DNA from 3 places in the Clostridium sp. B9 genome. Region 1 is predicted to be linked to each of the others. Evidence: a T-box and tRNA genes for the amino acid it is inferred to sense, from the RefSeq annotation. Region 1 holds a T-box; the other regions hold tRNA genes.

Region 1 (3,267 bases):
AATGCAGAAGCTAAGAGAGGTAAAAAATTTGGAAAGAGAGCGGCCTTAATTTTAAATATACCTAAAGCCATATTTTATATGGTGATAAGTACTCTTGTTATTGTTATATTAGGCAGTAATGGATATTTAGGTAGTAAGATGGAAGAGTTGACAGTAAACTCAAAATCCTATGAAATACTTAAGGACAATGACTATTATGCAGCTCTTACTAGAGAGTATAAATCATTTCATGAGGAATATGAGAGTGCTTTTAGTAGAGGGGTAGAATCTGAGCCTAAGGAAGGTACTGAAAAAAGAGTTGAAAAACAAGTCAATGTAATAAATTTATACAATGGTGTAACTTTAGAGCAAGGAATAAAGTCAAATAAATATATCGATGAAAAAGCTATAGAGTTAACTAAAAATGCTAAAACAGATAAGGAAAAAGCTAAGATTCTATATAAATGGATAAGTGAAAATATAACCTATGATGATGAAAAGGCAAAGAATATAACAGGAGAACCCTCTCAGTATAAGTCAGGAGCTATAGAAGCTTTTGAAAGTAGAAGAGGAATTTGCTTTGATTATTCTTGTCTTTATGTAGCTATGGCTAGAGAAGTTGGTTTGAAGGTTAGAATAATAACAGGAGAAGGCTTTAATGGGAAGGAATGGGGACCACATTCTTGGAATGAAGTTTATCTTAAGGATGAAGATAGATGGATAACTGTTGACCCTACCTTTGGAAAAGCTGGTAACTACTTTGATAGCAGAAAAAACATAGATAGTCATAAAAATGCTGAAATAATAGGCGAGTGGTAAGAAAATAACCAAGCAAATTAATGCTTGGTTATTTTTATATATGTTAAAGGAGTTAGGGGCATTATTTAGTAAGTTTTGAAAGTATTAAATCTATAGCTTTTTCACAGTCGTGATCAGCATTATCTAAAGCCCAAGCTAGATTAAAATATCTTAAAGCTTTTGCGTTGTTATCAGTCATGGAGTAACAATATGCTAAATTGAAAAAATACTTTGAGTCTTGATGAAGCTCAAGAGCTTTAGTAATCATTCCTATAGCTTTTTCATATTGTTTTAATTTTATGTAACAAACACCGGCATTGTAATAACTATGACATTTACATTCGTCATTATCTAAGGCTTTTTTATAATAGTTTATGGCATCACTATAATTTTTGGTATTATAAAGTTCATTACCTTTAGAAAAATTACTCATACTTAGACCTCCTAAAAAATATCTAGTTTAATTATTAACTATTTTTGGAATAATATTCATTAAGGTATAATTTTCAATAAAATTTTTAAAAGTTAATTTATTTCGACTTACTTGACATAGCTTTTGAAAATGGTATAAGATATATCTATAATTTAAATAGTGATATAAACAGTGATAAAGAGGAGTAAAGGTAGGAATAGCTTTTCAGAGAGGAAATCCTAGGTTGTAAGATTTCTAAGCTTGATATCTTGAAGGTAGCTTTTGAGTTTCTTTGGTGAAATTATTAAAGTAATCAAAGACGGCAATTTCAGTCGTTAGTTTTTAGAGAGCCCTTAATTTTGAGGGAAAAAAGGTGGTACCGCGAGTTTTCGTCCTTTTATGGATTGAAGGCTTTTTTTATTGCCTAAAATTCTATTTAAATGGAAAATATAAAAGTTAAAAGACACTTCAAGAGAATTTTCTTGGTGTTTTAAATAAAGATAATAAATACATAAATGTGTTTAAATTTTAAGGAGGTTTGTCTTATGGATAACAAAAATATTTCTACAACGTATAATCCAAAAGAGTTCGAAGAAAGACTTTATAGCAATTGGCAAGAGAAAAAGTATTTTACTCCAGAAGTTGATAAGAGTAAAAAACCTTACACAATAATAATGCCACCACCAAACATAACTGGTAAATTACACTTAGGTCATGCACTTGATAACACACTTCAAGATATGCTTATAAGATTTAAGAGAATGCAAGGATACTGCACTTTATGGTTACCAGGACAAGACCATGCTAGTATAGCAACTGAAGTTAAGGTTGAAAACGAGCTTTTAAAAGAAGGTCTTTACAAGAAAGAAATGGGAAGAGAAGCTTTCTTAGAAAAAGTTTGGGAATGGACAGAGGAGTATAGAGAAAGAATCAGAGAGCAGCTTAAGAAAATGGGATGCTCAGCTGACTTTACAAGAGAAGCTTTCACAATGGATGAAAACTTAAGTAAGGCAGTAAGACATGTATTCGTTAAATTATATAAAGAAGGTTTAATATACCAAGGAAACAGAATAACTAACTGGTGTCCTAAATGTCAAACTGCTTTATCAGATGCTGAGATAGAGTATGAAGAGAAGGAAGGAAACTTCTGGCACATAAAGTATCCAGTAGTTGGTTCAGATGAGTTCTTAGAAATAGCTACAACTAGACCAGAAACTTTACTTGGAGATAGTGCAGTAGCAGTTAACCCTGATGACAAGAGATATGCTCATTTAGTAGGTAAGATGTTAAAATTACCTTTAACAGATAGAGAAATACCTGTAATCGCTGATGACTATGTTGATGTAGAATTCGGAACAGGAGCAGTTAAAATAACTCCAGCTCACGACCCTAACGATTTCGAAGTTGGTAAGAGACATAACTTACCACAAATCAGAGTTATGGATGATAGCGGTGTAATCAACCACTTAGGTGGAAAATATAAAGGCTTAGAGAGATACGAGGCTAGAAAACAAATGGTTGCTGACTTAGAGGAGTTAGGATTATTAGTTAAGATAAAACCTCATACTCACAACGTTGGTACTCATGATAGATGTGGTACTGTAGTTGAGCCAATCATATCAAAACAATGGTATGTAAAAATGCAATCATTAGCAGATCCTGCTATAGAAGTTGTAAGAAACAAGAAAACTAAATTCGTTCCAGAAAGATTTGAGAAGACTTACTTTAACTGGATGGAAAACATTCAAGATTGGTGTATTTCAAGACAGTTATGGTGGGGACATAGAATACCAGTATTCTACTGCCAAGATTGCGGAGAAATCATGGTTGAGTTAGATGACCCAACTAAGTGCTGTAACTGTGGATCAGAGAACATAGAGCAAGATAAAGACGTTCTAGATACATGGTTTAGTTCAGCTTTATGGCCTTTCTCAACTTTAGGATGGCCAGAAAGAACAGATGATTTAGAATTCTTCTATCCAACATCAACATTAGTTACTGGATACGATATAATATTCTTCTGGGTTGCTAGAATGATATTCTCAGGTATCCATAACATGGGAGAAACTCCATTTGAT
Region 2 (3,267 bases), 880 kb from region 1:
AGTAAAAAGAGGGAATGAAAAATATTCTCCTAGAGAAAATATGCAAATAATGATTGATAGAATAGTTAATGGGTACATTCCTAAGTTTGCTTCACATAATGAAAATATTCTTTTCTTTGGAAGTCCAGGTACAGGGAAAACCTTCATGACTTATTGCATATCAAAAGCTTTATTAGATAGTGGTTTCCTTGTTGTTTATAGAACTTCTGATGAGCTTATGAGAGATTTAAAAGATATACGATTTAATAACAACTTTGAATTAGAAGATTTACTATTAAATTGCGATTTACTCGTTATAGATGACTTAGGTGCTGAACAAGTAACAGACTTCTCTACTACAGAGTTATTTACTTTATTAAATAAAAAACTTTTATCTAATAAAAAAATGCTTATCTCAACAAACTTAAACTTAGAAGAACTTAAGCAAACTTATGCTGAGAGAATAACTTCAAGATTGCTTGGAAACTTTGTTTTATTTAAAACTTATGGTGATGATATTAGAATAAAGAAAAATCTTGAAAAAACAAAAAGAAAAAATGCAACTTATCTTACTTAAAAGATAAGTTGCATTTTTTTAGCATAAATAAATGAATGTAAATTACGATAAAAAAAAGAACTTCAGTCGAACTGAAGTTCCTTTGGAGCTGATGATCGGACTTGAACCGATAACCTGCTGATTACAAGTCAGCTGCTCTGCCAATTGAGCCACACCAGCGCGTATGGCGACTCAGAAGGGACTCGAACCCTCGACCCCCGGCGTGACAGGCCGGTACTCTAACCAACTGAGCTACTGAGCCATTTAAAGTTTATGGTGGTCGCAACAGGGATCGAACCTGTGACCCCCTGCTTGTAAGGCAGGTGCTCTCCCAGCTGAGCTATGCGACCTAATATGGTGACCCCTAGGGGAATCGAACCCCTGTTACCACCGTGAAAGGGTGGTGTCTTAACCGCTTGACCAAGGGGCCAAAACTGGCGACTCAGAAGGGACTCGAACCCTCGACCCCCGGCGTGACAGGCCGGTACTCTAACCAACTGAGCTACTGAGCCATTAAAAACTTTAATGGTGGTCGCAACAGGGATCGAACCTGTGACCCCCTGCTTGTAAGGCAGGTGCTCTCCCAGCTGAGCTATGCGACCGTAATATATGGTGACCCCTAGGGGAATCGAACCCCTGTTACCACCGTGAAAGGGTGGTGTCTTAACCGCTTGACCAAGGGGCCAAAAATGTGGCGACTCAAAAGGGACTCGAACCCTCGACCCCCGGCGTGACAGGCCGGTACTCTAACCAACTGAGCTACTGAGCCATTAAAAGTTTTATGGTGGTCGCAACAGGGATCGAACCTGTGACCCCCTGCTTGTAAGGCAGGTGCTCTCCCAGCTGAGCTATGCGACCATGTTGGTGACCCCTAGGGGAATCGAACCCCTGTTACCACCGTGAAAGGGTGGTGTCTTAACCGCTTGACCAAGGGGCCACATTAACTCTTAAAACCACATCATTTTTGACCAGTTTTAGCTTTAAACTAAAATGTTTATTTTGTTTTTGTCTTTCGCACTTGGCGACCTGACAAGGAATATAATATCTTAATCTTAAACTTATGTCAACACTTTTTTAGTTCATTTTAGGTCATATTAGCTTATTTTTTAAATTTAATTCTTTTATTCGCATTTTTCCTCAAAATTACTCTCTTTTTCTATTTTTTCAACTATTTTTTTATAATTATCTATTTGATTGCTTCTCCAGGCTATTTGTTCTTCTAATTTTTCCACGTTAAAATCGCATGTTTCCAAGAATTCTGGCTCTTCTATGACCTTAATATTAAACTTATAGCTTTCTTCTCTAAAATTCCTTCCGCTAGCTTCTATTTTTATCGGATAGCTATCATTTAGGTATAAAAGTATATTCTTATCCCAAATCCCTCTCTTATTTGCGCCTCTAGAAAAATCATTTAAAACAATTATTTTTTCAACCTTTTCAAAATTATCTTCTAAAGCGTCAATTAAATCTTTATAAAATAACGCAGATGTACCTCTATTTATTTTTATTTTTAATAACTCTAAATGTTTTTTTATAATATCATCTACTTCTCCATCTGAAACTAACTCTCCACTTTCCATTTTAAAAGTTTTTATTCCTGCTTTACCTGGATAATCAACAACTACTTGATTAAAATTCATTCGTCTTATTTTAAACTCATTATTATACTCTTCAGTATTTTCATCTGTAATTTTAAACTTCATAAGAACCACCTCACACTTTATTATTACTCCATTTAAGAATAATATTAATTGTGTTAAAATCTTATTATTATCTAATTGAATCTATTTATAAAAGGAGATTAGAACATGATATATCACGATATAATAGTTTTAGGTGGTGGAGCTTCTGGCTTAACTGCTGCTATTTCAGCTAAGGATTTTGGATTAGATGTAGCTGTAATAGAAGGAACTGATAGAATAGGTAAAAAAATTCTTACTACTGGTAATGGTAGATGTAATATAACAAATTCTTTAATAGGATTTCCATTTTCAAATTATCATAGTCAAAATGATGGGTTCTTTATTAAAACATTAAGTAAATTTTCTGTTGAGGATACTAAGGCTTTTTTCTTAAACTTAGGATTGCCAATAATAGAACTTGAAAAAGGTAAAAATTATCCTCAATCATTACAAGCTTCTTCCGTTGTAGATATTTTAAAAATTTCTTTAGAAGAACGTGCGATTCCACTTTATAGTGCTTATAAAGTAAAGAGCATACACAAATCTAAAGGAAAATTTGTTTTATCAACAGGAAATGAGGATTCACCTATAATTAAATGTAAAAAATTAATTATGGCTTGTGGAGGAAAATCAGCTCCTAAAACAGGTTCAGACGGATCAGCATATACTTTAGCTAAAAATTTTGGTCATTCTATAGTAGAACCTAGTCCAGCTATAGTTCAATTAAAATTAAATCACCCTAGATTAAAAGCTTTATCAGGAATCAAATTTAACGGATTTGCTGAAGTAGTATGTGATGGAAAGAGCTTAAGGAAAGAATTTGGAGAGGTTTTATTTACGGACTATGGAATTTCAGGTCCTCCAATTCTTCAAATTTCAAGAGAAGCTTCTTTAGGATGTCTTAAAGGAAAAGATGTAAAAATAATAGTTGATATGATGCCAGAAAAATCACAAAAAGAAGTAGAAGACTTCTTAGAGGGTCACTTTGCAGTATTCTCTTGTAGAGAAGTTATAAACTCACTTATAGGTGTTGTTAATAAAAAAATGATT
Region 3 (3,267 bases), 330 kb from region 1:
TAGTTGGGTCTTTTCCTGAGAAAGCACCACCACCGTGTCTTCCATATCCACCGTAAGTATCAACTATAATTTTTCTTCCTGTTAATCCAGCATCCCCTTGAGGTCCCTCCAATAACGAATCTTCCTGTTGGGTTAATGTAGTACTTAGTTTCTTCATCTAATAACTCAGCTGGTATAACAGCTTTTATAACATGCTCCATTAAATCCTCTTGAATTTGCTCTTGAGTAACTTCTGGTCCATGTTGAGTAGATATTACTATAGCATCTATTCTAACTGGTTTATTATCTTCATACTCAACTGTAACTTGAGTTTTTCCATCTGGTCTTAAGTAAGGTAAAGTTCCGTTCTTTCTTACTTCTGTTAATCTTCTTGATAATCTATGAGCCATAGCGATTGGAGCTGGCATAAATTCTTCTGTTTCATTTGTAGCAAAACCAAACATCATACCTTGGTCTCCTGCTCCAACAGCGTCTATGTCAATTTTCTCACCTTCTCTTGACTCTAGAGCCTCATCAACCCCCATAGCTATATCTGAAGATTGCTCATCTATTGTAGTCATAACTGAACAAGTTTCACAGTCAAATCCATATTTAGCTCTGTCATAACCAATTTCTCTAATTGTTTCTCTTGCTATCTTAGGAATATCAACATAACAATTAGTTGTTATTTCTCCCATAACCATTACTAATCCTGTAGTAACAGCTGTCTCACAAGCAACTCTTGCATTTGGATCTTTATCAAATATAGCATCTAAAACTGCATCTGAAATTTGATCACATATTTTATCTGGATGTCCTTCTGTAACTGATTCTGATGTAAATAATCTTTTCATGTTTATATCGCTATTCTAACGTCTTTAGAATAGCTTATTCACCCCTTTCATATATCTTTTATTTAAAAACCCTAAATATTCTTACTAATTCATAAATTATTCTATCCAATTATTTAAAACAATATCTCTAATTAAACTGTCTAATAAAAACCATAATTTAATGCGCGCTGTTAAAAAATATTTTTTTATTAAACAAAAAAATCTCTTCTTAATCCTTTTATAGATTTAAGAAGAGATTCTAGTTATACACTAAATTTATCTTCTCTCATCTTGTAAAGAATTTTCTTTACCGGAATTGGCACCGTGGTGATTGCTCACTGGTTGCCGGGTTTCATAGGGCCTTGTTCCCTCCACCTCTCTGGATAAGAGTATATAAATACTAAATATTCTATTTTAATTCGATATTATTTTAAATAAAGAGACACTTTGATAAGTGTCTCTTGCTGGTGGTGGAAGAAGGATTCGAACCTTCGAAGTCGTCCGACAACAGATTTACAGTCTGCCCCCTTTGGCCACTCGGGAATTCCACCACATTTGGAGCTGATGATCGGACTTGAACCGATAACCTGCTGATTACAAGTCAGCTGCTCTGCCAATTGAGCCACACCAGCATAGTGTTTAATATTTTATTTTATAAATGGTGGTGGAAGAAGGATTCGAACCTTCGAAGTCGTCCGACAACAGATTTACAGTCTGCCCCCTTTGGCCACTCGGGAATTCCACCACTTGTGGAGCTGATGATCGGACTTGAACCGATAACCTGCTGATTACAAGTCAGCTGCTCTGCCAATTGAGCCACACCAGCACATTTATTAAATTTATTTAATGGTGGTCGCAACAGGGATCGAACCTGTGACCCCCTGCTTGTAAGGCAGGTGCTCTCCCAGCTGAGCTATGCGACCTTATTGGTGGTGGAAGAAGGATTCGAACCTTCGAAGTCGTCCGACAACAGATTTACAGTCTGCCCCCTTTGGCCACTCGGGAATTCCACCACTTATGGAGCTGATGATCGGACTTGAACCGATAACCTGCTGATTACAAGTCAGCTGCTCTGCCAATTGAGCCACACCAGCGCATTTATTTTTTTCTGTCGTTTTGGCTCACCGCCAATCGACAAGACTTAGTATATATTGTTACGCTGTTTATTTCAAACTTAATTTAAGGCCATTTAAAGCTATTATGTTAACTTATTTTTAATTTACTTTTAATTTCTATTATTTACTCCATTTTGCACTAGTTATTATTTTGCTTTATTTATATTAAATATTGTTCTCTATTAACTCAATATTAATATATGGATTCATTACTTCTTTAATGAGATTATAATCATCATCATCCAATTTATTCTTTAATATCTTAAATATATCTACTGCAGCACCTAATTCATCACTTCTTTTTACATGTTCTAACAAAACTCCATAATCTACAATACTTAAATTTTTAGCTATTGATAAAAGTTTTAATTTATCACTTCTCTTTATTCTTGAAGGTATAGAAAATTTATCTACCTTAAATACTTCTAAACTCTCCTCCTCTTCTTCTAAGGAATAATTACCTTTATTAGAGTAATCTCCTTCCACATCATTTATAATATATTCTCTATCTTTATTTACCTTAGATTTATTATTTATCTCATCGCCACTTTCCTCTTTATCAATTATATCTTTCCTGTTACTACTATCTTTTTCTAAATCATTATTTTCAGTTTCATTATCAATATCTCTAACATTTTCACTAATTATATTTTTCTCTATTTCTTTTATTATTCTATCTGTGTCTAATTCTTGTTCTACAAATTCATTTTTTAATTTTCCATCATTAATTTCTTTACTTAAATTAAATCTTGCGCTTGTACTCCAAAACATAATTCCAACTGTTACTGTTGTTAAAAATAAGATTACAAAAGTGAAAAACCTCTTATTCATTTAAGACCACCTCCTGTCTTAATAATTGCCTTTTAAAATCTTTTTTATACTCCTCTTTAATATTTACTCATTTACTCTCATATACTTTATCAGGAGGTGAGATATTGAAAAAAATTAAAACCTATTATGAAAATTATTTGGCTTATTATGAAATATCAAACTTTTTAAAAGATCATATTAATGAAAAAACATTAATAGTGTGTATAGGAACAGATAAATGTATAGGTGATTGCTTAGGTCCTTTAGTTGGAACACTCTTGAAGAAAAAGTTTTTTCCACTTGAGGTACTTGGAACATTAGATTCACCAATACATGCTTTAAACCTTGATAAGAAAATAACAGAAATATTAAAAAAATATCCTGATCATCATATAATCGCAATAGATGCCTGTTTAGGAGATTCTAAATCAATAGGAGAAATCCATACACGAAATGAACCAATTCATCCTGGAAAGGGTGTTGGCAAATCTCTAAGAAGTGTTGGAGATGCTTCAATAATAGCAATTGTT

Evidence for each region. The T-box of region 1 lies ahead of ACQZHJ_RS13335 (valine--tRNA ligase). A T-box ahead of a tRNA ligase gene usually reads a tRNA of that ligase, here a tRNA-Val.
Region 2: it encodes a tRNA-Val, which carries the amino acid that the T-box ahead of ACQZHJ_RS13335 (valine--tRNA ligase) is inferred to sense. The anticodon was not compared.
Region 3: it encodes a tRNA-Val, which carries the amino acid that the T-box ahead of ACQZHJ_RS13335 (valine--tRNA ligase) is inferred to sense. The anticodon was not compared.

What each region holds. Positions count from the first base shown of each region.
Region 1 covers NZ_JBNWKA010000003.1:3,012,689-3,015,955, reverse strand. The annotation lists gene ACQZHJ_RS13345 (transglutaminase domain-containing protein) at 1-798, shown strand, start outside; gene ACQZHJ_RS13340 (tetratricopeptide repeat protein) at 860-1,210, opposite strand; T-box leader at 1,373-1,589, shown strand; gene ACQZHJ_RS13335 (valine--tRNA ligase) at 1,735-3,267, shown strand, end outside.
Region 2 covers NZ_JBNWKA010000003.1:3,896,945-3,900,211, forward strand. The annotation lists gene ACQZHJ_RS17645 (ATP-binding protein) at 1-556, shown strand, start outside; tRNA gene ACQZHJ_RS17650 (tRNA-Thr) at 640-715, opposite strand; tRNA gene ACQZHJ_RS17655 (tRNA-Asp) at 721-797, opposite strand; tRNA gene ACQZHJ_RS17660 (tRNA-Val) at 810-885, opposite strand; tRNA gene ACQZHJ_RS17665 (tRNA-Glu) at 891-965, opposite strand; tRNA gene ACQZHJ_RS17670 (tRNA-Asp) at 971-1,047, opposite strand; tRNA gene ACQZHJ_RS17675 (tRNA-Val) at 1,062-1,137, opposite strand; tRNA gene ACQZHJ_RS17680 (tRNA-Glu) at 1,146-1,220, opposite strand; tRNA gene ACQZHJ_RS17685 (tRNA-Asp) at 1,228-1,304, opposite strand; tRNA gene ACQZHJ_RS17690 (tRNA-Val) at 1,318-1,393, opposite strand; tRNA gene ACQZHJ_RS17695 (tRNA-Glu) at 1,398-1,472, opposite strand; gene ACQZHJ_RS17700 (hypothetical protein) at 1,657-2,238, opposite strand; gene ACQZHJ_RS17705 (NAD(P)/FAD-dependent oxidoreductase) at 2,344-3,267, shown strand, end outside.
Region 3 covers NZ_JBNWKA010000003.1:3,343,647-3,346,913, forward strand. The annotation lists partial or broken gene metK (methionine adenosyltransferase) at 1-833, opposite strand, end outside; SAM riboswitch class I at 1,096-1,202, opposite strand; tRNA gene ACQZHJ_RS14795 (tRNA-Tyr) at 1,278-1,363, opposite strand; tRNA gene ACQZHJ_RS14800 (tRNA-Thr) at 1,369-1,444, opposite strand; tRNA gene ACQZHJ_RS14805 (tRNA-Tyr) at 1,472-1,557, opposite strand; tRNA gene ACQZHJ_RS14810 (tRNA-Thr) at 1,563-1,638, opposite strand; tRNA gene ACQZHJ_RS14815 (tRNA-Val) at 1,660-1,735, opposite strand; tRNA gene ACQZHJ_RS14820 (tRNA-Tyr) at 1,740-1,825, opposite strand; tRNA gene ACQZHJ_RS14825 (tRNA-Thr) at 1,831-1,906, opposite strand; gene ACQZHJ_RS14830 (hypothetical protein) at 2,093-2,758, opposite strand; gene yyaC (spore protease YyaC) at 2,863-3,267, shown strand, end outside.